Regions from separate parts of the Pseudomonas sp. GD03903 genome, predicted to be linked through region 3. Evidence: predicted binding sites of a transcription regulator. Region 3 holds the regulator's gene; each other region holds the start of a gene.

What was found. The regulator sigma-54, encoded in region 3, starts transcription at its own class of promoters, with help from an activator protein. The targets are predictions, from matches to a motif close to ANTGGCATNNANNTTGCTNT.
Region 1: glnA (glutamate--ammonia ligase) is a predicted target of sigma-54. The motif match lies at 5,294-5,313, and genes of this name have one in related genera.
Region 2: flgB (flagellar basal body rod protein FlgB) is a predicted target of sigma-54. The motif match lies at 4,846-4,865, and genes of this name have one in related genera.
Region 4: glnK (P-II family nitrogen regulator) is a predicted target of sigma-54. The motif match lies at 3,047-3,066, and genes of this name have one in related genera.

What each region holds. Positions count from the first base shown of each region.
Region 1 covers NZ_JAOCBT010000001.1:299,321-306,989, reverse strand. Annotated here, with positions in the region: gene N5C91_RS01395 (DUF2339 domain-containing protein) at 1-1,332, opposite strand, end outside; gene typA (translational GTPase TypA) at 1,630-3,450, opposite strand; gene thiI (tRNA uracil 4-sulfurtransferase ThiI) at 3,589-5,079, opposite strand; gene glnA (glutamate--ammonia ligase) at 5,412-6,821, shown strand; gene N5C91_RS01375 (mechanosensitive ion channel domain-containing protein) at 7,085-7,669, opposite strand, start outside.
Region 2 covers NZ_JAOCBT010000015.1:114,096-121,764, forward strand. Annotated here, with positions in the region: gene flgG (flagellar basal-body rod protein FlgG) at 1-637, opposite strand, end outside; gene flgF (flagellar basal-body rod protein FlgF) at 694-1,443, opposite strand; gene N5C91_RS21935 (flagellar hook protein FlgE) at 1,696-3,201, opposite strand; gene flgD (flagellar hook assembly protein FlgD) at 3,229-3,927, opposite strand; gene flgC (flagellar basal body rod protein FlgC) at 3,947-4,393, opposite strand; gene flgB (flagellar basal body rod protein FlgB) at 4,399-4,806, opposite strand; gene cheR (protein-glutamate O-methyltransferase CheR) at 5,181-6,002, opposite strand; gene N5C91_RS21960 (chemotaxis protein CheV) at 6,125-7,063, opposite strand; gene flgA (flagellar basal body P-ring formation chaperone FlgA) at 7,200-7,669, shown strand, end outside.
Region 3 covers NZ_JAOCBT010000010.1:94,643-102,311, reverse strand. Annotated here, with positions in the region: gene fumC (class II fumarate hydratase FumC) at 1-749, shown strand, start outside; gene N5C91_RS17730 (DUF2753 domain-containing protein) at 779-1,228, shown strand; gene N5C91_RS17725 (superoxide dismutase) at 1,261-1,887, shown strand; gene N5C91_RS17720 (ZIP family metal transporter) at 1,904-2,803, shown strand; gene N5C91_RS17715 (HPr family phosphocarrier protein) at 2,820-3,092, opposite strand; gene rapZ (RNase adapter RapZ) at 3,127-3,984, opposite strand; gene ptsN (PTS IIA-like nitrogen regulatory protein PtsN) at 3,987-4,454, opposite strand; gene raiA (ribosome-associated translation inhibitor RaiA) at 4,464-4,772, opposite strand; gene N5C91_RS17695 (RNA polymerase factor sigma-54) at 4,851-6,353, opposite strand; gene lptB (LPS export ABC transporter ATP-binding protein) at 6,609-7,334, opposite strand; gene lptA (lipopolysaccharide transport periplasmic protein LptA) at 7,334-7,669, opposite strand, start outside.
Region 4 covers NZ_JAOCBT010000001.1:73,901-81,569, forward strand. Annotated here, with positions in the region: gene N5C91_RS00350 (PLP-dependent aminotransferase family protein) at 1-120, opposite strand, end outside; gene N5C91_RS00355 (DUF1127 domain-containing protein) at 305-535, shown strand; gene N5C91_RS00360 (RidA family protein) at 564-1,052, shown strand; gene N5C91_RS00365 (YifB family Mg chelatase-like AAA ATPase) at 1,049-2,539, opposite strand; gene N5C91_RS00370 (accessory factor UbiK family protein) at 2,579-2,851, opposite strand; gene glnK (P-II family nitrogen regulator) at 3,255-3,593, shown strand; gene N5C91_RS00380 (ammonium transporter) at 3,635-4,969, shown strand; gene N5C91_RS00385 (secondary thiamine-phosphate synthase enzyme YjbQ) at 5,076-5,501, shown strand; gene sutA (transcriptional regulator SutA) at 5,580-5,912, shown strand; gene N5C91_RS00395 (HAD family hydrolase) at 6,084-6,776, opposite strand; gene xerC (tyrosine recombinase XerC) at 6,773-7,669, opposite strand, start outside.

The DNA of each region.
Region 1 (7,669 bases), on a different contig from region 3:
CGCCGACCAGCGCAGCAGCGCCTCGCGGGAATCATCTTCCGGCGCCCCTGCCGCTTCGCGCAGGCGACGACGGGCGAACAGCAGGCCGATGGCGACATAGGTGAGGAAGAACAGGATCAGGAACGGCTCGGTCGTCGCGAAAAGCTCCGGCGCGCGATCCTGGGTATAGGAGCGAAGACCCCATGCCAGGCCGATGCCGAAGGTGCCGAAGAAACCGATCAGATTGAGCAGGCGCCAGGCCTTGAACCAGGCGATGGCAAAGATGCCGGCATTGAGCAGGGCGAAATAGCTGAACAACGCAACGTGGCTACCGCCACCGGTCGAGGCCAGGATCGGTGCGGCGAATCCGCCCAGCGCCGCCGCGGCGGCCAGGCCCAGTGCGTCCTGAAGGATGGCGAGGATTGCCGAGAACAGCGTGACCGCTACCAGCAGGACGAAACCGGCCTGCGCATCGACCAGCACTTCGCCATGGTTCATCGCCGGGTACAGCTTGATGCTGGCGAACACCGTCAGGTAGAGCACGGCGATGCCGGTGCCCTGGAGAATCAGCGCATAGGCCGGGCGCCGATGCCGCAGCCACCAACCCAGGCCGAGCAATGCCAGGGCAGCAGCGGCTGTGCCGATATACGGGCCCTGCGGCGGCATGGTCATGCCTTCGGTGGCGTAGCGCAGCAGGAAAGCCAGGCCGAGGAACAGCAGCAGCACACCGACACGCAGCACGGTATTGCCGCCCAGCAGCCAGTCACGGGCGGCACCGAAGGCGCGGTCGAACAAGGAAGGAACCGGCGCAGACGGCGGCAGCGGCGGTGCGGCAGGCGCCGGCTGCGGCTGAACCTCGGGCTCCTCGACGCGGGCCTGAGCCGCAGGTTTCTGCATCGGCTCGAGCACCAGGTCGGACCACTCGATGGGGGCCTCCACCCGCGCAGCAGCAGCCGGGGCCGGCGCCAGCTCGTCGGTGGGCAGCTCGATACTCCACTCCAGCTCGGTGGCAGCGGGTTCGCTGATGGCCACCTCCACCTCAGGCTCGGCTGCCGGAGCAGCGACCGGCATTTCCGTCGCGGCGCTCTCAACGCTCGCCGTCGCCGAAGCCTGCCCGGCAGCGCCACGCTCCACCTGCAGCAGCCGCTCATACAGGGCCTTGGTGCCCTGGTCGAAGCGCTCGCCAAAGGCCTTCAGCTCACCGCGAAGGCTGGCGTTCTCCCGCTGCAGACTGTGCAGTGCAAAGGTCTGCCCCAGCGCGAGGCCGACCACTGCGCCCAACACCGCCCCGGTAATCGACTCGCCCGCAGCGGCGCCGATGACCAGGCCGACCAGCATGAAAATCCATTGCATGCTTTCGAATCCTTGAGGTTCTGTGCGAATCCATCCCGATCCGGGCGCTTACGCCCGGACAGCTGAGTATATCGGCCCGGCTCCCTGGCCTGCGTCCACGATCTCACAGCTTCGAATGGTCAGACGTCGCGAGACTACCTTTCAGCCACGCTCCGAGGAAAAATCGGACGCTTCCTACGACACACCCGTTGCTGTAGGAGCGAGCTTGCTCGCTCCTACAGCAACGGGTGAAACTGCCTGGAAGACGGGCAAAAAAAAGCCGGGCATAAGCCCGGCTTTCTCGTACTGCTGGTCGACTTAGACCTTGGCGCGCTCGTAGCGCTTGCGGTCGTTCTCGTTCAGCATTTTCTTGCGCAGACGGATCGACTTCGGCGTCACTTCCACCAGCTCGTCATCAGCGATGAATTCCAGCGCCTGCTCCAGGGTGAAGCGGATCGGCGGAACCAGGGCGATGACTTCGTCCTTGCCCGAAGCGCGCATGTTGTCGAGCTTCTTGCCTTTGGTGGGGTTGATCACCAGGTCGTTGTCACGGCTGTTGATGCCGGCCAGCTGGCCTTCGTAGATCTCGTCGCCTGGGCCGAGGAACAGCTTGCCGCGGCTCTGCAGGGTTTCCAGCGAGTAGGTCAGCGCGGTGCCGGTGGCCATGGAGACCAGTACGCCGTTCTGACGGTTGGTCACTTCGCCGGCCTTGATCGGGCCGTAGTGGCTGAAGGTCGAGGTCAGGATGCCGGTGCCCGAGGTCAGGGTCAGGAAGTTGTTACGGAAGCCGATCAGGCCACGCGCCGGGATGGTGTATTCCAGGCGCACGCGGCCCTTGCCGTCGGGGATCATGTTGGTCAGATCGCCCTTGCGCAGGCCCATCTGCTCCATCACCGAGCCCTGGTGCTGCTCTTCGATGTCGATGGTGACGTTCTCGTAAGGCTCCTGCTTCTCGCCTTCGGCGGTCTCGATGATGACCACTTCCGGACGACCGACGGCCAGTTCGAAGCCTTCACGGCGCATGGTTTCGATCAGCACCGAGAGGTGCAGTTCGCCACGGCCGGAGACCTTGAACTTCTCCGGGCTGTCGCCTTGCTCGACGCGCAGGGCCACGTTGTGCAGCAGTTCCTTGTCCAGACGGTCCTTGATGTTGCGGCTGGTGACGAACTTGCCTTCCTTGCCGGCGAACGGCGAGTCGTTGACCTGGAAGGTCATGCTCACGGTCGGCTGGTCGACGGTCAGCGGCGGGCGCGCTTCGACGTTCTGCGGGTCGCACAGGGTGTCGGAGATGTACAGCTCGTCCATGCCGGAAACGCAGACGATGTCGCCGGCTTCAGCTTCGGCGACTTCGATGCGCTGCAGGCCGGAGTGGTCCATGATCTTCAGGATACGGCCGTTGCGCTTGGTGCCGTCGTCGCTGATGGCCACGACCGGGGTGTTGGTCTTGACCTTGCCGCGGGCGATACGGCCAATGCCGATCACGCCGAGGAAGCTGTTGTAGTCCAGCTGGGAGATCTGCATCTGGAACGGGCCGTCGACGTCGACTTTCGGCGCCGGGACGTGGTCGATGATCGCCTGGAACAGCGCGTCCATGTTGTCGTCCATCTTCTCGTGGTCCATGCCGGCGATGCCGTTCAGGGCACTGGCGTAGACGATCGGGAAGTCCAGCTGCTCGTCGGTGGCGCCGAGGTTGTCGAACAGGTCGAAGATCTGGTCGATGACCCAGTCAGGACGCGCGCCCGGACGGTCGATCTTGTTCACCACGACGATCGGACGCAGGCCGGCCTTGAAAGCCTTCTGGGTCACGAAGCGGGTCTGCGGCATGGGACCGTCCTGGGCGTCGACCACCAGCAGTACGGAGTCGACCATCGACATCACGCGCTCAACCTCGCCGCCGAAGTCGGCGTGGCCGGGGGTGTCGACGATGTTGATGCTGTAGTCGTTCCATTTCAGCGCGGTGTTCTTCGCCAGAATGGTAATGCCACGCTCTTTTTCCTGGTCGTTGGAGTCCATCACGCGCTCGTTTTCCGCTTCTTTGCGGTCGAGGGTGCCGGACAGGCGCAGGAGCTTGTCTACGAGGGTGGTCTTGCCATGGTCGACGTGGGCGATGATGGCGATGTTGCGCAGTTTTTCGATCACAGTGTCAGTCTCAGTAAATAAAGCTTCAGGCTGCAAGCCGCAGGCGGCAGGCAGGCGAAATTCCGGTTCAGGCCCAGGCGTCTGGAGGATGCCTAAGCCAGGTTGCGTTTCGGCTAATGCGGCACAGGATCATGCAGGCTAGCTCTTCTCTTGCAGCTTGCCGCCTGCTGCCTGCGGCTCGGGTCGATAGACCCGCACATTGGTGTGCCCTTCATTGACCAGGTGGTGGGCGTGCAGGCGACTCATCACGCCCTTGTCGCAATACAGGAGGTACTGGCGGTTGGGGTCCAGTTCCTTGAATTTGCTGTTGATCGCATAGAACGGCATGGACAGGACTTCGATGCCCTCGATGGCCAGCGGTTCATCTTCCTGGGCATCCGGGTGACGGATGTCCACGACGATCTGGCCGGCCAGCACTTCATCGACCATTTCCACCGAGAGGTCCTTGCCCAGTTCGTCGATCACCCGATCGACTGTCATCTGGGTGGAGCGCTCCAGGGCGCGGTCGAGCACGGCCATGTCGAACTTGGTTTCTTCGTAATCGACGCGGTGCGGCTTGGCCTGGGTGGTCGGGTTCACCGAGATCACGCCGCAGTACTCGGGCATGTGCTTGGCGAACTCGGCAGTGCCGATCTGCGTCGCGGTGTCGATGATGTCCTGCTTGTGGCTGACGATCAGCGGGCGAAGGACCAGGGTATCGGTCACCCGGTCGATCACCGAGAGGTTCGGCAGCGTCTGGCTGGAAACCTGGGAGATCGCCTCGCCGGTCACCAGAGCGTCGATCTCCAGGCGCTCGGCCACGCGGCTGGCGGCGCGCAGCATCATGCGCTTCAGGGTCACGCCCATGTAGCTGTCGTCGACCTTGGTGAGAATCTCGCCGACCACTTCCTCGAAGGGCACGCTGACGAACAGCACGCGCTGGGAGCTGCCGTACTTCTTCCACAGGTAGTGCGCGACTTCCATCACACCCAGTTCGTGGGCACGGCCGCCGAGGTTGAAGAACACGAAGTGGCTGATCATGCCGCGGCGCATCATCTGGTAGGCCGCCACGGTGGAGTCGAAGCCGCCGGACATCAGCACCAGCACCTGTTCCAGCGCACCCAGCGGGTAGCCGCCGAGGCCATCGTGCTGGGCGTGGATCACGTAGAGGCGGTCATGGCGGATTTCCACGCGCACTTCCACTTCCGGGTTCTTCAGCGAGACGCCCGCCGCGCCGCAATGCTGGCGCAGGCCGCCGCCGACGTAACGCTCCACATCTATAGAGGTGAAGGGGTGCTTGCCGGCGCGCTTGCAGCGCATGGAGAAGACCTTGCCCGGCAGCTTGTCGCCGAAGTGCGCCTTGCACTTCTCGAGGATGTCGTCGAAGTCGCCCAGCGGATATTCGTGCACTTCGAGGAAATGGCCGATGCCCGGCGTGCAGGTCAGGCGCTCGATCATCTCGCGCAGGACCTTGGCGTCAGTGACCCTGGTCTCGACCTCGAGGTTGTCCCACTCGCCTTCGACCAGCAGCTCGGGGTCGAGGTCGCGGAGCACCGTGCGAATGTTCTTCGCCAGCTGGCGGATGAAGCGCTTGCGCACCGGCCGGCTCTTGATGGTGATTTCCTGGAAGACCTTGACGATGAGTTTCATGCGAATCGGGCGATTGCCATGGGACTGAAAAAAAGGGGCGGAATTATATCCGAAATTGCTCAAGACTTGAGCAGAAATCGGAGACTTTCTTTTTGGTGCACCAAAATGGACTCATGCACCATGATAGAGCACCAAAGCGGTGCACTATTATCGCGCAATTCTCCGTAACACTCGCCACAGCCCGTGATTTCTGGGCTTCTGCCCATTTACGGGCACTGGCACGCAACTTGCTCTCTTGTGAGGCAGGTTGCCCTGGCGGAGTATTCCGGCCGGCATCACCCGATACTGGGGCACAAAAAAGCTCCCAGCTCTAATCCCTCCTGGAGGACAGCATGTCGTACAAGTCGCAACAACTGATCAAAGATCATGACGTGAAGTGGGTTGACCTGCGCTTCACCGATACCAAAGGCAAGCAGCAGCACGTCACCATGCCCGCCCGCGACGCGCTGGACGACGAGTTCTTCGAAGCCGGCAAGATGTTCGATGGTTCCTCCATCGAAGGCTGGAAGGGCATCGAAGCCTCCGACATGATCCTGCTCCCGGACGACAGCACCGCCGTGCTCGACCCGTTCACCGAAGAGCCGACCCTGATCATCGTTTGCGACATCATCGAGCCGAGCACCATGCAAGGCTACGAGCGCGACCCGCGCAACATCGCCAAGCGCGCCGAGGAATACCTGAAGTCCACCGGTATCGGTGACACCGTATTCGTTGGTCCGGAGCCGGAGTTCTTCATCTTCGACGAAGTGAAGTTCAAGTCCGACATCTCCGGCTCGATGTTCAAGATCTTCTCCGAGCAGGCTTCCTGGAATACCGACGCCGACATCGAGACCGGCAACAAGGGTCACCGTCCGGGCGTGAAAGGCGGCTACTTCCCGGTACCGCCGGTCGACCACGACCACGAAATCCGTACCGCCATGTGCAACGCCCTGGAAGAAATGGGCCTGGTCGTGGAAGTTCACCACCACGAAGTGGCCACCGCTGGCCAGAACGAGATCGGTGTGAAGTTCAACACCCTCGTTGCCAAGGCTGACGAAGTCCAGACCCTGAAGTACTGCGTGCACAACGTTGCCGACGCCTACGGCAAGACCGTGACCTTCATGCCGAAGCCGCTGTACGGCGACAACGGCTCGGGTATGCACGTGCACATGTCCATCTCCAAGGATGGCAAGAACACCTTCGCTGGCGAAGGTTATGCCGGACTGTCCGACACCGCCCTGTACTTCATCGGCGGCATCATCAAGCACGGCAAGGCGCTGAACGGCTTCACCAACCCGGCGACCAACTCCTACAAGCGTCTGGTTCCGGGCTTCGAAGCTCCGGTCATGCTGGCCTACTCGGCCCGTAACCGTTCCGCCTCGATCCGTATCCCGTACGTTTCCAGCCCGAAAGCCCGCCGCATCGAAGCGCGCTTCCCGGACCCGGCTGCCAACCCCTACCTGTGCTTCGCCGCGCTGCTGATGGCGGGCCTGGACGGCATCCAGAACAAGATCCACCCCGGCGATGCCGCCGACAAGAACCTGTACGACCTGCCGCCGGAAGAGGCGAAGGAAATCCCGCAGGTTTGCGGCAGCCTGAAAGAGGCGCTGGAAGAACTCGACAAGGGCCGTGCGTTCCTGACCAAGGGCGGCGTGTTCACCGACGAGTTCATCGATGCCTACATCGAGCTGAAGTCGGAAGAAGAAATCAAGGTGCGCACCTTCGTGCACCCGCTGGAATACGACCTGTACTACAGCGTCTGATCCACGAATACCTATAAATAGCGACAGCATTAAGGCCTCCTTCGGGAGGCCTTTTTTATGGGCTGGAGAAACCGCTGGCGCCTGTGCCTGTGCCTGTGCCTGTGCCTGTGCCTGTGCCTGTGCCTGTGCCTGTGCCTGTGCCTGTGCCTGTGCCTGTGCCTGTGCCTGTGCCTGTAGGAGCGAGCTTGCTCGCGAATCGCACAGCACCGGAGCCAGCGGATAACTCATTCGCGAGCAAGCTCGCTCCTACAGGAAGGCCGGTTTCAGATCCCACCGTCCGCCGGCACGCCGTGCTCCTCGTCGTCCTCGCGGCGCGACTTGCGCATGCGTGAGAGCTGCACGTTCAGGCGCGGCATCGACAGTTCCAGGCCGGCCTTGTCGAGCTTCTGCCGCAGGCGCAGGTTGAACGCGCGCTGCACTTCCCACTGGCGGATCGGCGCCGTCTTGAAGCGGAAACGCAGGATCGCCTGGCCGGCGTCGAAGCTTTCGATACCCTGGATTTCCAGCGGCGACCAGATGGCGCGGTTGATCGTGCGGTCGGTGCGCAGCTCGCCGGAGACTTCCTTGACCAGCGCCAGCGCATCGTCGATCGGCATGCTGGCCGGCACCGGCCAGCGGAACATGGCGTAGCCGAACTGCCGCGAGTAGTTCTTGATGCTCTTGATCTCGCTGAACGGAATGGTGTGCACCACGCCGTCGAGGTCGCGCAGACGCACTGTGCGGATGGTCAGGCCCTCCACCGTGCCAAGGTGGCCGCCCACATCGACGTAGTCGTCGATCGACAGCGAGTCCTCGATGATGATGAACAGGCCGGTGATCAAATCGGCCACCAGCGACTGCGCGCCGAA
Region 2 (7,669 bases), on a different contig from region 3:
TGCCCAGGCCGTTCAGGCCCGGGGTACCGACCTGTGGCGCGCCACTGGAACCGGTCTCGAGGAACAGGTTGTTGCCGATCGCCTGGAGGCCCGCCGGGTTGATGAAGTCGGCGGTCTGCAGGTTGCCGATGATCTGCGGCTGCGGGTTGGCGTTGGTGGTCACCGAGACGGTGCCGTCCTGGCCGACGGTAAAGGTCTGGGTCTCGTTCGGCACGACGATGGCCGGCTCCAGCGCATAACCGTTGGCAGTGACGATCTGGCCATCGGAGTTCAGGTGGAAGCTGCCGTCACGGGTGTAGCCGACGGTGCCGTCGGGCATCAGCACCTGGAAGAAGCCGCGGCCGTTGACCGCCATGTCCAGCGGCTGGTCGGTGGTCTGCAGGCTGCCTTCGGTGAAGTTCTTCTGCGTGCCGACGATGCGCACACCGGTACCCAGTTGCAGGCCCGAAGGCAGCTGGCTGTCCTGGGTGGAGTTGGCACCGGGCTGACGCTTGATCTGGTACAGCAGGTCCTGGAACTCGGCGCGATCGCGTTTGAAGCCGGTGGTCGAGACGTTGGCCAGGTTGTTGGAAATGGTGGTCAGGTTCATGTCCTGGGCGGACAGACCCGTCTTGCTGACCCAAAGTGCCGGAAGCATGTCGATCTCCTCGGACGCCGGATTCGTGGCGCCTCGAACGGTTAATCAGGTTCTTATCAGCTGAATTGCAAAACACGCGCCATGGCTGCCGAATCATCCTCGGCAGTGCGCATCATCTTTACGTGGAGCTCGAACTGGCGGGACAGCGAGAGGATCGAGGTCATCTCTTCCACCGCGTTGACGTTGCTCGCCTCGAGGAAGCCCGACTCGATCTTGGCGTTGGCATCGGCCTGCACCGCCGGCTGGCCGGGCTGCTGCTTGATGCGCACGAGGCCGTCGGCGCCCTTCTCCAGTTGCTTCGGATCGGGGGTGACCAGCTTGATGCGGTCCACCTCGGCCACCACGCTGGGGTTATCGCCCAGGCCGCGGATGCTGATGGTGCCGTCCTCGCCGATGTCGATCTTTTCCTGTGGCGGCACGGCAATCGGCCCGCCATTGCCGATCACCGGCAAACCATCGCCGGTGCGCAGTTGGCCGAGCGCGTCGATTTCCAGGCTGCCGGTGCGCACATAGGCTTCGCCACCATCGGGCGCCTGCACGGCAATCCACGAGTCGCCCTTGGCGGCCACGTCCAGGTCACGACCGGTTTCCTGCAGGCTGCCGGCGGAGAAGTCGGTGGCCGGACGCTCGCTCATGGCATAGACGCGCGACGGAAAACTGTCGCCGAACACCTGCATCGAGCGCGCCTGCTCGAAGTCACGGCGAAAGCCGTTGGTGGAGATGTTCGCCAGGTTGTTGGCGTGGGCGCGCATGGCCAGGGTGTTCTGGCTGGCACCGCTCATGGAGACGTAAAGCATCTTGTCCATCGAATCCTCCAGACCCGCGTACGGGTTGTCTTGAAAGCGATAGAGCAAGTGCCGTGCCAGACCGGATAAATAAAGGCAAATTATTGATATATAAGGGCTTATAAAAAGAAAGGGCCCCTTGAGGGGCCCTTGGAAGCCATTGGCGGCGACGGTCTGCCGCCACCGGCAAGGGGAGATTTGCCGCCCGCGCCGTGATACCGGCGCGGTGCTCGCCGCCCTCCTCCCATGCCGGGAGCGTGAGGGCGTCGGCGATCAGCGCAGGTTGATGATGGTCTGCGTGACGGCGTCTTCGGTCTGGATGGTCTTGGCGTTGGCCTGGTAGTTGCGCTGGGCGACGATCAGGTCCACCAGTTCGTTGGAGAGGTCGACGTTGGACGCTTCCAGCGAGCCGGACTGCAGGGCGCCGAGTGTGCCCGAGCGCGGCGTGCCGACCACCGGCTCGCCGGACTCTGAGGACTGCACCCAGGAGGTCTTGCCGATCGGGGTCAGGCCCTGGACGTTGGCGAAGTTCGCCAGCACCACCTGGCCCTGCACCTTGGACTGGCCGTTGGTGTAGCGGGCGAAGATGTTGCCTTCGTCATCGATTTCCAGGCCCGACAGTTGGCCGGTGGTGTAGCCATCCTGGTTGACGCTGTTGACCGCGAAGGCGGTGGCGTACTGGGTCGACTTGCGGATGTCCAGGGTGATGCCGCCGGCATTCGCGGTGGCGCCGTTGGCGCTCCAGGTGGCCGGGGTCTTGCCGTCGGAGATCGCCGGGACCCAGTCACCCATCACCAGGGTGCCGTCGGTGGGGTTGATGGTGAAGGCGTCGCCGGTGCCGTTGTTCACCGGAGTCTGGGTCAGCAGTTGGCCCGCCGGGCTGAAGGTCAGGTTCACCTGGTAGGGGCTGGTGCCCATGCCGCTGACCGCAGCCAGTACGCTGGCCGGAGTGGCGCCGGTAGCCGCGGCGGCAGCGTTGGCAGCATCGATGGCGGCCTGCGATGCGCCGGAGCCGGCAACGGCGGCAGCAACGCTGGCCGGAGTCGCACCGGTAGCCGCGGCAGCCGTGGTGGCCGAGGTGATGGCGGTGGTGTCGTCGGTCGGGTTGGCCGGGTTGCGGCCATCCACCAGCACGTTCATGGTCCAGGTGTTCGCCCCGGTCTTGGTGAAGTACTGGGTCATGACATGGGCGTTGCCCTGGCTGTCATAGATATTCACCGAGGTCGAGGAGTTGTAGGTGGTCGGGTCGCTGGAGTTGAACGGAGTAACCGTCGGCGCAGTGTTGGTGGAGTTCAGGTTGAAGGTCTGGCTGACCTGGGTGGTCGCCTTGGGCGCCTGGTTCGAGGTTTCGATGCGCAGGTCGCCGACCACGCCGCTCTGCAGCTGGCCCTGGGCGTTCACCGGGTAGCCCTGCAGGCGGTAGCCGTTGTTGTCGACCACGTAGCCGTTCTTGTCGGTACCGAAGTAGCCGGCACGGGTGTAGCTCACCGCACCGTTGTTGCTGGTGACGAAGAAGCCGTTGCCGTTGATGGCCATGTCCAGGGCGTTCTGCGTCGAATCGATGGTGCCCTGGTTGAACAGTTGCGACACATTGGACAGCAGCACGCCGCTGCCCACCGGGTTGCTGCCGCTGCCCAGCACGGAGGCCGCATAGACGTCGGAGAACTCCGCGCGGGACTGCTTGAAGCCCACGGTGCTGGCGTTGGCGATGTTGTTGCCGGTGGTGTTGAGGTCACTGGAAGCGGCCTTGATACCGCTGAGCCCGATATTGAAAGACATGCTTAGCTCCTGGTCGGTATCGCCGACTTACTGGCCAATGATCTGGACTTTGGACAAGCCGATGCTGCCCAGTCCGGCGAGGTTGAGGGTCAGCTCGCCGCCGTTCTGCCCGAGGGTCACGCTGTCGACGTTGGCCGGCAGGAAGGTGGTCAGGCCGTAGGTCTTGCCCTCGTAGTTGGTCTGCGCTTCGAACCGGTAGCGGCCGGGCGGCATGAGATTGCCGCTGGAGTCCTTGCCGTCCCACATGAAGTTGACGTTGCCGGCGGTCTGCTGGCCCATGTCGACGCGGTTCACCAGGGTGCCCTTGTCGTCATAGACGTTGACCCAGCTGTTGGCGGTGGAAACCGGCAGGGTATAGGTGCCCTTGAAGGTCTCGGCGGTATCCACCATCGATTTGTCGGTCGGCACGATCACCTTGCGGCCCACCAGCGACGAGGCCTGCAGGGCCTGGGACGACTGGTAGTTGGAGAGCACGCTGTCCATGCTGGTGTTCAGCGACTGGATGCCTTCCACGGTGCTGAACTGCGCCAGCTGGGCGATGAACTCGCCGTTTTCCTGGGGCGACATCGGGTCCTGGTTGTTCATCTGCGCGACCAGTAGCTTGAGGAACTCGTCCTTGCCCAGACTGCTCTTGCCAGTCGTGCCGCTACTGCTGCTGTCCTTGTTGATCGCATACTGGTCCAGAACCGAGCTGGAGCCGTTGATGCCACTGTTGTCGATGCTCATCGTGCTCTTTCCTCAGCGCTTACTGACCCAGGGTCAGGACCTTCTGCATCATCTGCTTGGCGGTGTTCATCATTTCCGCGTTGGTCTGGAACGAGCGGCTGGCGGAGATCATGTCGGCCATCTCCTCCACCACGTTGACGTTCGGGTAATAGACGTAGCCATCCTTGTCGGCGGCCGGGTGGTTGGGCTCGTAACGCGGCACCAGCGAACTCTTGTCTTCCACCACACCCAGCACCTGCACACCGGAACCGGCCTGGTCGGTCTCGCCGAACAGCGAGCCCTGGTCGCCGCCGCCCTGTGCCTGCTGGAACATGGTGGCGAATACCGGATGGCGGGCACGGTAGGTCTGGTCGACGCTGGACGACACCGTCTCGGCGTTGGCGATGTTCGAGGCGGTGGTGTTCAGACGGGTGGTCTGGGCACTCATCCCGGTACCGGCGATGTTGAAGACACTGGCGAGCGACATGGCGATTACTCCCCGCGCAGGGCGTTCATCAGCCCTTTGAACTTGCTGTTGAGGAAGGTGAACGAGGCCTGGAACTGCACGGAGTTCTCCGCATAGTTGGACTGTTCGATCTGTTCATCGACGGTGTTCTGGTCGATCGACGGCTGGGTCGGATTGCGGTACTTGAGCGACTCGTCACCCATGCCGAAACCGTCGGCGGCAATGTGATGCGCGTTGGTCAGGGTGGCGCTGAAGGTGCCGTTCTTCATCTTGTCCGACTGGGCCGCCAGCACCGAGGCGAAATCCAGGTCGCGCGCCTTGTAGTTGGGCGTGTCGGCGTTGGCCAGGTTGTTGGCCAGGACTTCAGCGCGCTGGGAGCGGAAGCTCAGTGCTTGCTGGTGGATGCCGAGGGCTTTGTCGAAGCTGATGCTCATGGTCACGAACCTGTTTGCCGGTGTGGGCTTGCGAACACTTCAGCAAGGTGCGTGCCAGATATGCATATCCTTTATTTTCAAAGGCTTGAGGGAACATCGAGAGCGGCAAAGGGCGGCAAACAGCGGCAAGCGGCAACCAACTTCCTTGCCGCTCAGGGCAAGGCGGCAAGCTTTGCCGCCCTTCCTTGCCGGTCAATTTATAGGAGCGAGCTTGCTCGCGAACCTCGCCACGCTGCGCAGTCCGTTCGCGAGCAAGCTCGCTCCTACAGAAACAGCACACGAAGTCGATGACATGCGGCGATCAGCGGACGGAGTCCGCGATCGGGTGATTGCAATCGCAGGAACCCCGCCCGAACAGGCGGGGCATCAGCCAATCACTTGGCCTTGTAGATGATCCCCGGGCTGCACTGGACCATCTGGTAGTGGTCCGGCAGCGCGTTGAGCGCCTCGGATGCGCCGAGGAACAGGTAGCCGCCGGGCTTGAGCGTGGCATGGATGCGCAGGAGGATGTCGCGCTTCACCTCGGCCGAGAAATAGATCAGCACGTTGCGGCAGAACACCATGTCGAACTTGCCCAGCGTGGCGTAGCTATCCAGCAGGTTCAGCGCGCGGAACTCCACGCGGCTCTTGATCGCCGGCTTCACCGTCCAGCGCCCCGGCGTCTTCTGGTCGAAGTAGCGCGCCAGGCGCTCCTGCGACAGGCCGCGGCCGATCGCCAGGCTGTCGTACTCGCCAGCCTTGCAGGCGCTGAGCATCGAGCCGGACAGGTCGGTGGCGACGATCTGCACGCCCGCCTTCAACTGGCCGAGGTTGGTGCGTTCGAACTCGTCGATGGCCATCGACAGCGAATAAGGCTCCTGCCCCGAGGAACAGGCCGCCGACCAGATGCGCAGGCGCTGGCCGGGCGCGGCCTTGATCATCTCCGGCAGTACGCGGTTCTTCAGCACCTCGAAGGGGTAGGTATCGCGAAACCACAGGGTCTCGTTGGTGGTCATGGCGTCGACCACCTGCTCGCGCAACTGGCTGCGCATCTGGATCTTCTGTACCAGCTCGCCCAGGGACTTGATGCCCTGCTGCTCCATCAACTTGTTCAAGCGGCTGGAGACCAGGTACTGCTTGTTGGCGCCCAGGAGGATGCCGCAGGTCTTCTCCAGGAAATCCCGGAACAGCTCGAATTCAGAATTGGTGGATGTCACAGATAAGCCTCTTTGCTCGTGGACGGCTGCCGGCAAACACGACGACAACTGCCTGACCGGTGCTCAAAAAACCATAGACGATGCGGGCGGCACCGGCGCCACCCGCATCTCGTCACGCCGGATCAGGCGGTCGCACCGTCCACTGCCTTGATGCGGTCCGACACGCGGGCCGCCAGGTCATCAGGACGGAACTTGGCAAGGAAGTCGTCAGCGCCGACCTTTCTCACCATCGCCTGGTTGAACACCCCGGACAACGAAGTATGCAGGAGAATGTGCAGATCCTGCATGCGCGGGTCGTGACGGATTTCCGCCGTGAGCGTGTAGCCGTCCATTTCCGGCATCTCGATATCCGAGATCACCATCAACAGATCGCTGCCCGGATGCCCGCCGGCTTCCACCATCTGGCGCAGGTAATCCAACGCCTGGCGGCCGTCGTTGAGCGCCAGCACTTCCACGCCGACGGTCTCCAGGCAACGCACCAGCTGCTTGCGCGCCACCGAGGAGTCGTCCACCACCAGCACGCGCTTGCTCACCGCACGGGCCTGGGTCTCGGCATCCAGCACGCCGTCGGAGATGTCCTCCGAGGTCGGCGCCACTTCGGCGAGGATTTTCTCCACGTCGATGATTTCCACCAGCTGGTTGTCCACCCGCGTCACCGCCGTCAGGTAGTGATCGCGGCCGGTCCCCTTGGGTGGCGGATGGATCGACTCCCAGTTCATGTTGACGATGCGCTCCACCGAGTGCACCAGGAAACCCTGCACCTTGGTGTTGTACTCGGTGATGATCACGAAGCTGTTGGCGACGTCCCGCAGGGCATGCCGCCCCGTGGCCAGCGCCAGATCGAGGATCGGAATGGTGCCGCCGCGGATGTTCGCCACCCCGCGCACCACCTGGCTGGACTTGGGCATCACGGTCAGGCGCGGGCACTGCAGCACCTCTTTCACCTTGAACACGTTGATCCCGTACAGCTGGCTGCCGTTCAAGCGGAACAGCAGCAGTTCGAGACGATTCTGGCCAACCAGCTGCGTACGCTGGTTGACCGAATCCATGACTCCGGCCATTGAGCCTCCTGTGCACGCAACGCCGCCCGACTCACGAAGGCGGCATGACCATTGCTTGGATCGTTGCATGAAACAGGCAACGACATTTTTCCGACAGCTGAGACCCGCGCGCGCCCTGGTGGCTGCGCTGCTCGGCATGACGGGTGCGCTGACCCTCTCCCCGGCTGGGGCGGAAGGCTTCACTGCGCCTGAAATCCTTATCGGCTCCACCCAGGGCTTTCTTGAGTTCAAGGTGGAAGATTATCTGCAGACTTCCGGCATAGACGCACGCTACGAGATCGAAGTCGCACGCATCGACCCCCGCCTGCGCCTGGCGCAGTGCGACAAAGACCTGACGCAGGCGCTGGAAAGCCCGGCACAGCCCGTTGGTCGGGTCACCGTGCGAGTACGCTGCGACGGCAGCTCACCCTGGACGGTGTTCGTGCCGGCTACGGTCAAGCTGTACCGTCAGATTGTCGTCACCACCCAGCCGCTCAAGCGCGACCATGTGATCGAGGCCGCCGACATCAGCGTCGTCGAGCGCGACGTCGGGCCGCTGACCCAGGGCTACCTGACCGACCCCGAACGGGCGCTGGGGCAGAAGCTCAAGCGTGCGACAGTCAACGA
Region 3 (7,669 bases):
CGCTGCAGCAGCTTGCTCAGGGTGGCACCGCCGTTGGCACTGGAGTGAATGCGCATCCACAGTTCTCCGCGCGCTTCTGCGAGGAACTCAATGGTCTGACCGGGCTGGTGTTCCGTCCCGGCGATGACTTCTTCGCGCTGATCGGCGCCCAGGACATTGCCGTGGCCACCTCCGGCCAGCTCAAGGCCCTGGCCGTGGCGCTGATGAAGATCGCCAACGACCTGCGCTGGATGAACTCCGGCCCGCTCGCCGGCCTCGCCGAGATCGAGCTCGAAGCGTTGCAGCCGGGTTCGTCGATCATGCCGGGCAAGGTCAACCCGGTCATTCCCGAAGCCACCGCGATGGTTGCCGCCCAGGTCATGGGCAACGACACCACCATCGCCGTCGCTGGCCAGTCCGGCAATTTCGAGTTGAACGTGATGCTGCCGGTGATCGCCGACAACCTGCTGCACAGCATCCATCTACTGGCCAACGTCAGCCGCCTGCTCGCCGACAAGGCCATTGCCAGCTTCAAGGTCAACGAAGCGAGCCTGCGCGAGGCGCTGTCGCGCAACCCGATCCTGGTCACCGCGCTGAACCCGATCATCGGCTACCAGAAGGCCGCGGAGATCGCCAAGCAGGCCTACCGCGAAGGCCGGCCGATCATCGACGTTGCGCTTGAAAGCTCTGATTTGAAAGGGACTGACCTGGACCGTGCCCGCCTTGAGCAACTGCTCGATCCCGAGAAGCTCACCGCCGGCGGACTCTGAGTCCGCCCCACCCACTGGAGGAACCTGCCATGCGCCATTGGCAACGCACCATCGAACTGGGCAACCGCTGCTTCATTCGCAACGAGTTGATCGATGCCCGTGAGCACTACCTCCACGCCCTGGCGCTGGCGCAGGTGCTGCTGGATCGCTGGCATGACGCCGAGGAAGCGGTGATGGCCTTCGTCATCTCGCACCACAACCTCGGCGACCTGCACCTGCAACTGGGCCAACCAGAGGAAACCGCCGAGTACCTGTGCGCCTGCCACGAGCGCCTGCTGGTGCTGGGCGAGGACCTGCGCAAATGCTCGGATCTGCGCGCGGCCGCGGTGCAGCACAGCCGTCGTACCTACGTCGAACTGCTCAACTTCATCGGCGAGCACGGTACCTATCCGCGCACCCAGCGCCTGCTGCGCCGTCAAGGCGCGGTCGAGTTGCGCCCGGGGCTGTTCACCGCCGTTCAATCGATGCGTTATCACTGAGTCGATGCGCTACCACTGAAGAAGGTTTGAAAATGCCCCACGTCCTGCCCGCCTTGCCCTACGCCTACGATGCGCTGGAGCCGCACATCGACGCGCAGACCATGGAAATCCATCACAGCAAGCACCACCAGACCTACATCAACAACCTCAATGCGGCGCTGGAAGGCACCGAGTTCGCCGAGGTTGCGGTGGAGGAACTGCTGCAGCAACTCGACCGCCTGCCCGATGCCCTGCGCGGCCCGGTGATCAACAACGGCGGCGGCCACGCTAACCATTCACTGTTCTGGACCGTGATGGCGCCGGATGGTGGCGGCCAGCCGCAGGAAGAGCTGCACCAGGCCATCGATGCCGAACTGGGTGGCTACGACGCTTTCTGCCAGGCATTCACCAAAGCCGCCCTGACCCGCTTTGGCAGTGGCTGGGCATGGTTGTGCGTTGATCCGCAAGGCAGGCTGGTCGTTGAAAGCAGCGGCAACCAGGACAGTCCGCTGATGCAGGGCAATCTGCCGATCCTCGGCCTGGATGTCTGGGAGCATGCGTACTACCTGCGCTACCAGAATCGCCGGCCGGAATACATTGCAGCTTTCTACAACGTCGTGGCCTGGCCGGAAGTACTGCGCCGCTACCGGCAGGCGTTGCAGGCACGAGGGCAGGGATGAAAGCGGTGGACCTGCGATGCGCCTGATCGTCCAGAGCTTGCGTGAAAGCGGTGGGCGCAATCTGCGCTGGCTACTGGGGCTGGGCATCGTCCTGGGGGGCGGCGTGCTGGTGGCGCAGCATCTGATGCTGCTGGCAAGGCTGTCGCTGTCTGCACCCATGTACCTGGCCCTGCACGGCGGCATGCTCTGCGCGCTCGGCACCGCTCTGGGCGCGCTTCCCGTGCTGCTGGTACGTAGCATGCCGGCGCGTATCGCCGATGCGATGCTCGGCTTTGGCGCCGGGGTGATGCTGGCCGCTACCGCCTTCTCGCTGCTGTTGCCTGCACTGGAAGCCGCCGAAGTTTCCGGCCGGCCGACCTGGTTGGCGTCACTGCTGGTCAGCCTCGGCCTGGCGCTGGGCGCATTCGGCCTGGCGGTGTTCGGTCGGGTGCTCGAAGACGCGCAAGCGAACATTCAGGGGGCGGCCGAAGGCAAGGTGCCCGCACGCATCCTGCTGTTCGTCGCCGCCATTGTCCTGCACAACATTCCCGAAGGCATGGCCGTAGGCGTTGCGGCTGGCGGGGAGGTGCAGGGCGCCAGCGGCTTGGCGCTGGGCATAGCCCTGCAGGACGTACCCGAGGGGTTGGCCATTGCGCTGGTACTGGCAGGGGCGGGTGTGTCTCGCGGCAAGGCGGCGTTGGCGGGGGCTGCTTCCGGGCTGGTCGAGCCGCTGTTCGCCGTGCTCTGCGCCTGGCTGATCGGGATTTCGCGAATGTTCCTGCCCTGGGGGCTGGCCGCGGCGGCGGGGGCGATGCTCTATGTGGTGGTGCGCGAGATCATTCCCGAGTCCCAGCGTCGCGGGCATGCGGCGCAGGCCACACAGGGGCTGATCATCGGCTTCTGTCTGATGATGGTGCTGGATACGTCGCTGGGCTGATCGAAGGCCCGGCGCGTCACTCGCCTTCGTCGAAGTAGTTGTTGATCAGCTCGACCAGCGCCTTGAGCGCTTCGTCTTCCTGCTCGCCTTCGGCAGCGAGGTGCAGATTGGTGCCCTTGCCGGCGGCGAGCATCATTACCGCCATGATGCTCTTGCCGTCCACTGTGCTCTCCGGGTTGCGACCTACGCGAACCTGGCAGGGGAATCGCCCTGCAACGCCGACGAATTTGGCAGCCGCACGTGCGTGCAGGCCAAGTTTGTTGATGATGGTGACTTCGAGGGCGGGCATCGCGAGGGGCTGTCCTTTTGTTGTCTGTCGCTGCTTAGCTCAGGTCGCGGTGGCGAATCTGTACGTTGGTGAGGGTTTCCTTGAGGGCCTGACCAATGCGCTCGGCAATATAGGTCGAGCGGTGCTGGCCGCCAGTGCAGCCGATGGCGATGGTCACATAGGCCCGGTTGCTCGCGGCAAAGCGCGGCAGCCATTTGTTCAGGTAGGCGAGAATATCCTGGTACATCTCCTCGACATCCGGTTGCGCCGCCAGGTACTCCTGGACTTCCGTTTCCAGCCCGGTGTGGTCGCGCAACTCGGGCTTCCAGTACGGGTTGGGCAGGCAGCGCACGTCGAACACCAGGTCCGCGTCCACCGGCATGCCGCGCTTGAAGCCGAAGGATTCGACCAGGAAGGCGGTGCCCAGTTCGGGCTTGTTCAGCAGGCGCAGCTTGAGCACGTCGCGCAGCTGGTAGAGGTTCAGGTTGGTGGTGTTGAGCTTGAGGTCCGCCAGATCGGCAATCGGTGCCAGCAGGTTCGACTCGTCGCTGATGGCCTCGGCCAGGGAGCGGGTGTCGGTGGTCAGCGGGTGACGTCGACGGGTCTCGGAGAAACGTTTGAGCAGGGTTTCATCATCGGCATCGAGGTACAGCACATCGCACTGGATGTGCTTTTCACGCGCCTCCTGCAGCAGCTCGGGGAAGCGTTGCAACTGGCTGGGCAGGTTGCGCGCATCGATGGAGACGGCGACCTGGGGGTGCAGCAGCTCGGTATGCAGCAGCGCGCGCTGGGCCAGGTCCGGCAGGAGGCTGGCCGGCAGGTTGTCGATGCAGTAGAAGCCGTTGTCCTCGAGCACGTTGAGCGCGGTGCTCTTGCCCGAGCCGGATCTCCCACTGATGATGATCAGGCGCATGCTCAGTGCCCGTTGTTCTGGAAATCCACGACGATCCGGTACAGGTCCTCGCCGTTGGCGGCGTGACGCAGGCGGTCGCGGACGTCGGAGCGGTCGAGCATGGAAGCGATCTGCCGAAGCAGTTCCAGGTGCTCCTCGGTGGCTGCTTCAGGCACCAGCAGCACGAACACCAGGTCAACCGGCGCGCCGTCGAGGGCGTCAAAATCTACCGGGTGGTCAAGGTGCAGGATGGCACTGATGGGCGACTGGCAGCCGGGGAGGCGGCAATGCGGAATGGCGATGCCATTGCCGAAGCCGGTGGAGCCCAGGCGTTCCCGGGCCACCAGGCTGTCGAAGATGTCTTGGGAATCGAAACCCGGCAGCTCGCGAGCCACCAGGTTGGCGATTTGTTCGAGGACACGTTTCTTGCTGCCGCCCGGCACGTTCACGAGGGAACGGCCGGGGGTCAGGATTTGCTCAAGTCGGATCATAGAGAGGGGTTAACGAACACCAACACCTTGCTGGCGTTCGAGGTATTTTTCCTTGTGCTTGATCAGTTGGCGGTCGAGCTTGTCGGTGAGCAGGTCGATGGCCGCGTACATGTCTTCATGTTCGGCGCAGGCCACCACTTCGCCACCGGCGATGTGGAGGGTGGCTTCAATTTTCTGCTTCAGCTTCTCGACCTCCATGATGACCTGAACATTGGTGATCTTGTCGAAGTGGCGCTCCAGTCGGCCAAGTTTCTCGCCGACATAGTCGCGCAGGGCGTCGGTCACATCCAGTTGATGTCCACTGATGTTGACTTGCATACCGCTTTCTCCTTGTTGCCCGTGTGTAAGTGGCAGGTTATGAGGCCTGCCGCCGGAACACCTTGGCGTGGATCAACGTCACACCAGCCGCTTGCGCTCGCTCGAGGGAGAGATCCCTAGGGACTCCCGGTACTTGGCGACGGTACGACGTGCCACTTGAATGCCCTGTGCCTCCAGTAAACCAGCGATCTTGCTGTCACTCAATGGCTTTTTCGGACTTTCCGCCGCGACCAGTTTCTTGATGATGGCGCGGATCGCGGTGGACGAGCATTCGCCGCCTTCGGAGGTGCTGACGTGACTTGAGAAGAAATATTTCAGCTCGAAGATGCCGCGCGGCGTGTGCATGAATTTCTGCGTGGTGACGCGAGAGATGGTCGATTCGTGCATGCCCACGGCTTCCGCGATGTCGTGCAGGACCAGTGGTTTCATCGCTTCCTCGCCGTATTCGAGGAAGCCGCGCTGGTGCTCGACGATCTGCGTCGAGACCTTCATCAGCGTCTCGTTGCGGCTCTGCAGGCTCTTGATGAACCAGCGTGCTTCCTGCAGCTGGTTGCGCATGAAGGTGTTGTCGGCGCTGGAGTCGGCGCGGCGCACCAGGCCTGCGTACTGCGAGTTGACGCGCAGGCGGGGGACCGCTTCCTGGTTCAGTTCGACCAGCCAGCGGTCATTGTGTTTGCGCACGATGACATCCGGGACCACGTACTCCGCTTCGCCGGATTCGATCTGCGAGCCCGGGCGCGGGTGCAGCGACTGGATCAGCTCGATGGTTTCGCGCAGCTCGTCTTCCTTGAGCTTCATGCGGCGCATCAGTTGGCTGTAATCGCGGCTGCCGAGCAGGTCCAGGTGGTCACTGACCAGGCGGATGGCTTCGCTGAGCAGGTAGGTCTTGGTGGGCATCTGGCGCAGTTGCAGCAGCAGGCATTCGCGCAGGTTGCGCGCGCCGACACCGGCGGGTTCGAGCTGCTGCACACGGCGCAGTACGACTTCCACTTCATCCATCTCCAGACCCAGTTCGGGGTCGATGGAGGCGAGGATGTCATCTAGGGATTCTTCGAGGTAACCGTCGTCGTTGATGCCGTCGATGATGCTCAGGGCGATCAGGCGGTCGGTATCGGACATGGGGGCCAGGTTGAGCTGCCACAGTAGGTGGCTCTGCAGGCTCTCGCCGGCGGAGGTGCGAGAGGTGAAGTCCCACTCGTCGTCATCGTTGCTGGGCAGGCTGCTGGCGCTGGTCTGGTAGATGTCTTCCCAGGCGGTGTCGACCGGCAGTTCATTGGGGATGCGCTCGGCCCACTGGTCTTCGTCGAGGCTGTCGACGTTGGGCGTGGTGCTTTCCTGGAAATTGTCCTGAGAGTTGCTGCTGGCGCCGTTGGCTCCCGACTCGGCACCGTCCGCCATGGGGTCGCTGTTATCGTAGTCCTCGCCTTCTTCCTGGCGCTCCAGCATCGGGTTGGACTCCAGGGCTTCCTGGATTTCCTGTTGGAGGTCCAGCGTGGAGAGCTGGAGCAGTCGGATGGCCTGTTGCAGCTGCGGAGTCATCGTCAGCTGCTGGCCCATCTTGAGGACTAGCGATGGTTTCATGGCTGGAACTAGGCACCTTGTTCGCTGGCGCAAAGCGCGCCATATCCACGACTACGGACACCGGGGTGCCGCGAGGAAGCAAATTATATGCCTGAGTTTGGACGCTTTGCCTAGGGCCTGTCGACCTTTCGTTACAACCCGGTTGCGCCGGGCTGGTCCGGGCAGCCGGATACGGCGCGGAACGGCCGTCGAGCCGCACCACGCGCAGGGAGAATATGGGGGCTGCGGCGCCCCGGTTGGTCGCGGCGAAGGGCTTTAGAGGCGGAACTCGTGGCCCAGGTAGACTTCCTTCACCAGATCGTTGGCGAGGATGCTCTCGGCGCTGCCTTCGGCGATCAGCTGACCGTCGTTGACGATGTATGCCGTTTCGCAGATGTCCAGGGTCTCGCGGACGTTGTGGTCGGTGATCAGTACGCCGATGCCCTTGGCCTTGAGGTGATGGATGATCTGCTTGATGTCGCCCACGGAGATCGGGTCGACGCCGGCGAAGGGTTCGTCCAGCAGGATGAATTTCGGCGAACTGGCCAGTGCGCGGGCGATTTCCACGCGGCGGCGCTCACCGCCGGACAGACTCATGCCGAGGTTGTCGCGGATGTGGTGGATATGGAACTCCTCAAGCAGGCCTTCCAGGGCTTCCTGGCGGCCGGCGCGGTCGAGGTCGGCGCGGGTCTCGAGGATCGCACCGATGTTGTCCGCCACTGACAGCTTGCGGAAGATCGAGGCTTCCTGCGGCAGGTAGCCGATGCCGGCGCGCGCACGGCCGTGCATGGGCAGGTGAGTGACGTCCTGCTCGTCGATGCGCACGACACCCTGATCGGCGCGGACCAGGCCGACGATCATGTAGAAGCAGGTGGTCTTGCCCGCTCCGTTGGGGCCGAGCAGGCCGACGATCTGCCCGCTTTCGATGCTCATGCTGACATCGCGGACGACTTGCCGGCTCTTGTAGCTCTTGGCGAGGTGCTGGGCGGTTAGCGTAGCCATTACTGCGCTTGATCCTGCTTTTTCTTGGGCTGGATGACCATGTCGATACGCGGGCGCGGTGTGGTCACCTGGGAGCCGGTGGCGCGGCCTGCGTTGACGATCTGGCGCTGGGTGTCATAGACGATCTTCTCGCCTTCGAAGGTGTTGCCTTCCTGGATGACCTTGGCCTGGTCGATCAGCACGACCCGGTTCTGCGAGACGAAGTACTGGATCGTCAGGCCGTAGGCCTGGGTGATCTGCTTGTCCGGAGCCGGCTTCTGCTCGAAGTAGGCGGGCTTGCCGACCGAGGTGACGACTTCGATTTCGCCGTCCTTGTTCTGCTTGAGCGTAACGGT
Region 4 (7,669 bases), on a different contig from region 3:
GATGCTGACACCGTGCTCTTCGCTCAGCGCGCGCACCGAGGGCAGGCGGTCGCCGGGGCGATACAGGCCCTGTTCGATGCGTTCGCCGAGGGTGGCGGCCAGCTGCGCGTAGCGTTTCATGACAGATCTCCCGTGCCGAGTCGATTCGGCTCGATGCAGTACAGATTGAGAAAAAATACGCCATTCAGACCGATTTCGCCCAGCCCTGTATGGAAAAAACTCTGTCTTGTTGAATCTGTAATGGTTTTCGCCGATTCGTCACGCTAGCCCCACGTCCGAAGAACCCGACTGGAGGAGCGACGACATGAGCGGCCTGAGCGATGTGCGGCTGACCCTTTACCAACAGGAACTCCTGGAAATCCCCGGCACCCGTGTGGCGCCGCGTGAGCAGGGCGAAAGCCGTTGGCAGCAGTTCTGGCGCCGCGTGCGCACTCGCAAGCAACTGCTGGAGCTCTCCGACGAACAGTTGCGCGACATTGGCATCAGCCGCGAGCAGGCGCAGCTGGAGGCGATGCGGCCTTTCTGGCGCTGCTGATCAGCAATTGACCTATCAGGGAGTGCTTATGAGCGAGACACGCGCAGCTGCGCTCGACCGAATCGCCGCCGAACTCGGCTACGACTTCAGCGGCGAGATCAAGATTGGCGGTAACTACGTGCCTTTCCTCATTGAAGGAAACCAGGTGCACCTCAGTGGGCAGATTCCACGGGTAGGCGACGAAGTCGTCGTCACTGGCCGGGCGGGCAGTGCCGTGTCGCTAGCGGACGCTCAACTGGCCGCCAAGGTTTGCGTGATGCGTGCGCTGGCATTGCTGCGGCAGGCGCTGGGTGATCTGGATAACGTCCGCAGGGTGCTGCAGCTCAATGTGTTCGTTCAATCCGCCGAACACTTCACCCAGCAGAGCGAGGTGGCCGATGGCGCATCGGCGGTGCTGTATGAGGTGCTGGGCGCGGCTGGCGTGCATACGCGCACTTCGGTGGGTGTCTATCAGCTACCGAAGAATGCGACGGTCGAGTTGAGTCTCCTCGCTGTTGCTGAGGATCTGGCTCGTTAGTGCCCTGCGCGGTATTGCAGCGCTTCGGCCAGGTGCGGGCGCGCAATGCGGTCTTCCTGCTGCAGGTCGGCAAGGGTGCGGGCGACCTTGAGAATCCGGTGCAGGGCGCGCAGCGACAGGTTCAGGCGTTCACCGGCCTTTTCCAGCCAGGCCTGGTCTTCCGGGCTCAATGCACAATATTGGTGCATTTTCTTCAATGTCAGAAAGGCGTTCGCGCAGTCCTGGCGGGCGAGCTGGCGCTGGCGGGCGGCGGCGACCTGAGTGGCCAGTTCCGCGCTGCTGGTGCTCGGGCCGCTGGGCGCGAGACTGGTGCTTTCCCGGCTGACGGTGAGGTGCAGGTCGATTCGGTCCAGCAGCGGCCCGGAGAGCTTGGCGCGGTAGCGCTGGATCTGCTCCGGCGAACAGCGGCAGCGGCCGCTGGGGTCGCCGAGATAGCCACAGGGGCAGGGGTTCATCGCCGCCACCAGCTGGAAGCGCGCCGGGAAGCGCACACGGCCGTTGGCGCGGGCAATGACGATTTCGCCGCCTTCCAATGGTTCACGCAGCACTTCCAGGACTTTGCGATCGAACTCCGGCAGCTCGTCGAGGAACAGCACGCCTTCGTGCGCCAGGGTGATCTCGCCCGGCTGCGGGCGGCTGCCACCTCCGACCAGCGCCGGCGCGGAAGCGGTGTGGTGCGGTTGCCTGAAGGGGCGCTGCGGCCAGTGAGTCAGCGGCCCGCGCCCGGCGACGGAATGGATCGCCGCAACCTGCAGCGCCTCGTCCTCGTCCAGCGGTGGCAGCAGGCCGGGCAGGCGGCTGGCGAGCAGTGTCTTGCCGGTGCCGGGCGGCCCGCTGAACAGCAGGTTGTGCGCCCCTGCAGCGGCGACCAGTAGCGCGCGCTTGGCCGCGGCCTGGCCCTGGACTTCCGAAAGGTCGGGGTAGGGCGGCGTTACCCGCATCAAACCGTTCGCCTGGTAAGGGCGCAGGCGCTCCTGGCCATTGAAGTGCGCGGCCAGTTCGAGCAGGTGGCTGACGGCATAGACGGTGAGGCCACTGGCGAGGCTGGCTTCCTCGGCGTTCTCCTTAGGCACCACCAGGCCGTGGCCGGCGGCGCGAGCGGCCAGGGCGGCAGGCAACACGCCAGGCACCGGCCGCAGCGTACCGGAGAGCGCCAGTTCGCCCAGGCATTCCAGCTCGTCCAGCCCGGCAGCGTCGGCCAGTTGGCCACTGGCCGCGAGGATGCCGAGGGCAATGGCCAGGTCGAAGCGCCCGCCATCCTTCGGCAGGTCGGCCGGGGCGAGATTCAGCGTGATTCTTCTGTTCGGAAAATCGAAGCCGGCGTTGAGCAGGGCGCTGCGGACGCGGTCCTTGCTCTCCTTGACGGCGCCTTCGGGCAGGCCGACGAGGGTCAGCGAAGGCAGGCCATTGGCGAGGTGCGCCTCGACGGTGACACCGGGCGCTTCCACGCCGACCTGGGCGCGGCTATGGACGATGGCGAGGGACATGGATCACTCCTGGATCGCATGCCGCCCGCCAGGAGGGGATTACTCGGCGGGTTCGGCGGCGGGCGGCGAGAGCTTGGCTTCCATTTCCGCGACCTTGGCTTCCAGCGCCTCGAGGCGCGCGCGGGTACGGGCGAGGACGACCATCTGGCTGTCGAATTCGTCGCGGCTGACCAGGTCGAGCTTGCTGAAGGCGCTCTGCATCAGAACCTTGAACTGGGCTTCCAGCTCGGCCTTCGGCAGGGGCGATTCGCCACCGAACAGGCGTCCGGCTTGTTGGCTGATGGCATCGAGGAAGGCTTTGGGCGGCAGCATGGTTCATGGGTTCCGGATTGAATCAGAGCGCAGTCTATCACGCAGCCGGCGCCGGCTGCGGCGTGCGGGGTTGCACGCTTTTTGAGCAGTGTGCCCGTTCGGCGTGCGCGCTTTCGGTGCGCCAGAGCGGCGCTGGCGTTTCGCCAGAAACCCCGGTTTCCGGCCAAGTGCCTGATGCCATGGGCATTTTCACGAACTGGCAAGCTTCATGCTTTGGGGCATACATGGCGTGCACCGATGCAGTTCCGGTGCGGCAGGCGAGGCGGTGGATCGCTTCGATCAAGGCAGTCGGAGTGCTGAGGTAGGGCGGCCGGCGCATTACAAAAGCCAGACACTGCGCTTAGACTTGTCTCCGGGTTCGTTCTTCCTGGGGCGGGTCCACCAAAACACGGGAGAGAGTTACATGAAGCTAGTCACAGCCATCATCAAGCCGTTCAAGCTGGACGACGTTCGTGAGTCGCTGTCCGAGATCGGCGTGCAGGGCATCACTGTGACCGAAGTCAAAGGCTTCGGCCGGCAGAAGGGCCACACCGAGCTGTACCGTGGCGCGGAATACGTTGTCGATTTCCTGCCGAAGGTGAAGATCGACGTCGCCATCGCCGATGACCAGCTGGATCGTGTTATCGAAGCCATCACCAAGGCCGCCAACACCGGGAAGATCGGTGACGGCAAGATCTTTGTCGTAAATCTGGAACAGGCGATTCGTATCCGTACCGGCGAAACCGGCACCGACGCGATCTAAGCCAAGCCCACACCGAACCCCACGCCCCAGGAGAAACAACAATGACTCTGCGCAAATACGCAGGGCTAGGCGCCCTATTGCCCCTCGCAATGCCCGGTCTGGCCTTGGCTGACGAGGCTGCGGCCCCCGTCCTGAACAGCGGTGACACCGCCTGGATGCTGATTTCCAGTGCGCTGGTACTGCTGATGACCATTCCCGGCCTGGCCCTGTTCTACGGCGGCATGGTGCGCGCCAAGAACGTCCTGTCGATCATGATGCAGTGCTTCGCAATCACCGCGCTGATCAGCATTCTCTGGGTCGTCTACGGCTACAGCCTGGCCTTCGATACCGTTGGCATGGAGAAGGGCGTGGTCAACTTCGCCTCCTTCGTCGGCGGCTTCGACAAGGCCTTCCTCAGCGGCCTGACCAGCACCGGCCTGACCTCCGCCGCGGCGCTGTTCCCGGAAAGCATCTTCGTGATGTTCCAGATGACCTTCGCGATCATCACCCCGGCCCTGATCGTCGGCGCCTTCGCCGAGCGCATGAAGTTCTCCGCCATGCTGATCTTCACCGCGCTGTGGTTCACCCTGGTCTACGCACCGATCGCCCACATGGTCTGGAGCGGCGACGGCGGCCTGCTGTGGGACTGGGGCGTGCTGGACTTCGCCGGCGGCACCGTGGTGCACATCAACGCCGGTATCGCCGGCCTGGTAGCGTGCATCGTGCTGGGCAAGCGCAAGGGCTACCCGACCGCTGCCATGGCGCCGCACAACCTGGGCTACACCCTGATCGGCGCGGCTCTGCTGTGGGTGGGCTGGTTCGGCTTCAACGCCGGTTCCGCCGCCGCCGCCAACGGCACTGCCGGCATGGCCATGCTGGTTACCCAGATCGCCACCGCTGCCGCTGCACTGGGCTGGATGTTCGCCGAGTGGATCACCCACGGTAAGCCGAGCGCCCTGGGCATCGCCTCGGGTGTGGTTGCCGGCCTGGTGGCCGTCACCCCGGCCGCCGGTACCTGCGGCCCGATGGGCGCCATCGTGATCGGCCTGGCTGCCGGCGTGATCTGCTTCTTCGCCGCCACCAGCCTCAAGCGTGCCGTGGGCTACGACGACTCCCTGGACGCCTTCGGCGTGCATGCGGTCGGCGGTATCGTCGGCGCCCTGCTCACCGGCGTGTTTGCAGCGCCGGCCCTGGGCGGCTTCGGCACCGTGACCGACATCGGCGCGCAGCTGTTCACCCAGTTCAAGGGCGTGGCCTTCACCATCGTCTACACCGGTATCGTCAGCTTCGTGATCCTCAAGGTCCTGGACCTGGTCATGGGCCTGCGCGTTACCGAGGAAGAGGAAACCGTGGGTCTGGACCTCTCCCTGCACAACGAACGCGGCTACAACCTGTAAGGGTTCGCGCAAGTTCGACGAAGGGCGCCCTCGGGCGCCCTTTGCTTTTTCGATCAGCACGCTAGAATGCGCGCGCATCACCGTTAGCGACGGAGAAGTGCCCGCCATGTGGCAGCAGAAGTCCATCACCCTGCGCCCTCGCCCGCGAGGATTCCACCTGGTCACCGACGAGATCCTGGCTGCCCTGCCGGAGCTCTCGCAGTGCCGGGTAGGCCTGCTGCACTTGCTGCTGCAGCACACCTCTGCCTCGCTGACGCTGAATGAAAATGCCGACCCTTCGGTGCGCCGCGACTTCGAGCGATTCTTCAATCGCCTGGTGCCACAGGGCGAGAGCGGCTATGAACATGACTACGAAGGTCCGGATGACCTTCCGGCGCATTTCAAGTCGAGCCTGCTGGGCTGTCAGCTGACGCTGCCGATACAGCAGGGAGGCTTGGCAATGGGCACCTGGCAGGGTATCTATCTGGGCGAGCACCGTGACCACGGCGGCCCGCGCAGGATAGTGGCGACCTGGCAGGGCGAGCTTGTATGAATTTTTTCCGGCGGCGTTCGTCAAAGCGCGCAGCTGGGCTATAACTAACGTGCTTTGCAGCACCACAGAGGTTGAACAATGAGCGACGAAGAACTGGAACAGGACGAGCTGGACGGCGCTGACGAGGATGATGGCGAGGAGCTCGCCGCAGCCGACGACGGCGACGCCGAAGCAGACAGCAGCGATGGGGATGAAGCCCCTTCTTCCAAGGGCGGTGGCAAGAAAGCCAAGGCCGCTGCGGAAGAAGAGGAACTGCCCTCGGTCGAAGCCAAGCAGAAGGATCGTGATGCACTGGCTCGCGCGATGGAGGAATTCCTCACTCGTGGTGGCAAGGTGCAGGAGATCGAGCCGAACGTTGTGGCCGACCCGCCCAAGAAGCCGGATAGCAAATACGGCAGCCGCCCTATCTGATATCTGACGCGACGTGAAAAGCCCCGTCGTTCCGTGAGGAGCGGCGGGGCTTTTTCATGTCCGATTATTGCGCGTGCCGTGCTGTACGAGCGAGCTTGCTCGCGAATCGCCTGGATCCAGCGGTAGCCGGGAGCCCTGGTTCGCGAGCAAGCTCGCTCCTACGAATAGCCGTCAGAGCTTCGCCAGAATCGTTGGCAGTTCGGAGAGGTTGTGGATGATCGCGCTGGGCGCCTCTTCGCCGTCCCATTGCTTGCGCGCCGGATTGAACCAGATCGCCTTCATGCCTGCGCGGCGCGCGCCAGCGATGTCATCGCTGGGGTGGTCGCCGATGTGCACGGCGTTTTCTGCCGCTACGCCACCGCGCTTGAGCGCTTCCTGGAAGGGATGCGGATCGGGTTTGCCGACGCCGAGCTCTTCCGCGCACAAGGCGAACTGGAAGTAATCGGCCAGGCCCAGGCGGCGCACATCGGCATTGCCGTTGGTGAGTACGCCGAGGATGAAGCGATTGGCCAGTTGCTCCAGGGTTGGATGTACCTCGGGGAACAGTGCTACCTGGTGCCGCGCGTGGAGGAAGGTCTGGAAGCCGGCTTCCGCCAGATCGCTGGCTTCGGCCTGTGGATAACCCGCGTCGAGCAGCGCGTGGAACAGGATGCGCCGGCGCAGCTCGCTGAGCCGGTGCCTGAGCATCGGGTCCTGCTCCATCAGTCGCGAGCGGATCGCCCACAGGTGCTCGATGGGCACCGGGCCCAGTTGCGCGGCATTGACCGCCAGCCAGTCGCGCAGGGTGGCTTCGGCGCTGTTCATCACCGGGGCGACGTCCCACAGTGTGTCATCGAGGTCGAAGGTGACCAGACGGATACTCATTCTTCTGCTCCGGGTTTACGGCGTGCCCGAGGGTGCGCCTGGTCATAGACCGTGGCGAGGTGTTGGAAATCCAGGTGGGTGTAGATCTGCGTGGTGGCGATGTCGGCGTGGCCGAGCAGCTCCTGCACCGCGCGCAGGTCCTGGGAGGATTCGAGCATATGGCTGGCAAAGGAGTGCCGCAGCATGTGCGGATGCAGGTGCTGGCCCAGCTCGCGTACGCCAGCTTCGCGCACGCGCAACTGGATGGCGCGGGGTGTCAGGCGCTTGCCGCTGCGGCCGATGAACACGGCGTTGTCCTGCGGCGAAACCGTGGCACGCAGTGGCAGCCAGGCCTCGATGGCCTGCCGCGCGGCGCGGCCGACCGGCAGTTCACGGACCTTGTTGCCCTTGCCGTGCACGCGCACCAGGCCGTCCTTGAGGTCCAGCCACTCGAGGTCGAGGCCGACCAGCTCGGACAGGCGCAGGCCCGAGGAATAGAACAGTTCCAGCAGCGCCTGGTCGCGGCGGGCGATGAAGTCATCCTCGACGCCGCCGTCGAGCAGTTGTGCGGTGCGGTCGGTATCCAGCGTGCGCGGTAGCTTGCGCGCGCCCTTGGGCGCGGCGAGACCGTCGGCGGGGTCGTGCCGGCAGCGGCCTTCGCGGATCAGGTACTGGTACAGGCCGCGGGTGGCCGAGAGCAGGCGTGCCAGGCTGCGGCTGGCGAGGCCCTGTTGGTGCAGTCGGGCGACGAACAGGCGCAGGTCGCGTACTTGCAGCGCCGACCATTCGTGGATCGAGGACTTCTCGCACAGCGCAGCGAGGCGCGCCAGGTCGCGGCGGTAGCCGTCGAGCGTGTGCACGGAGACCTGGCGCTCACTGCGCAGGTGTTCCAGATAGGCTTCGATGTCGGCTTC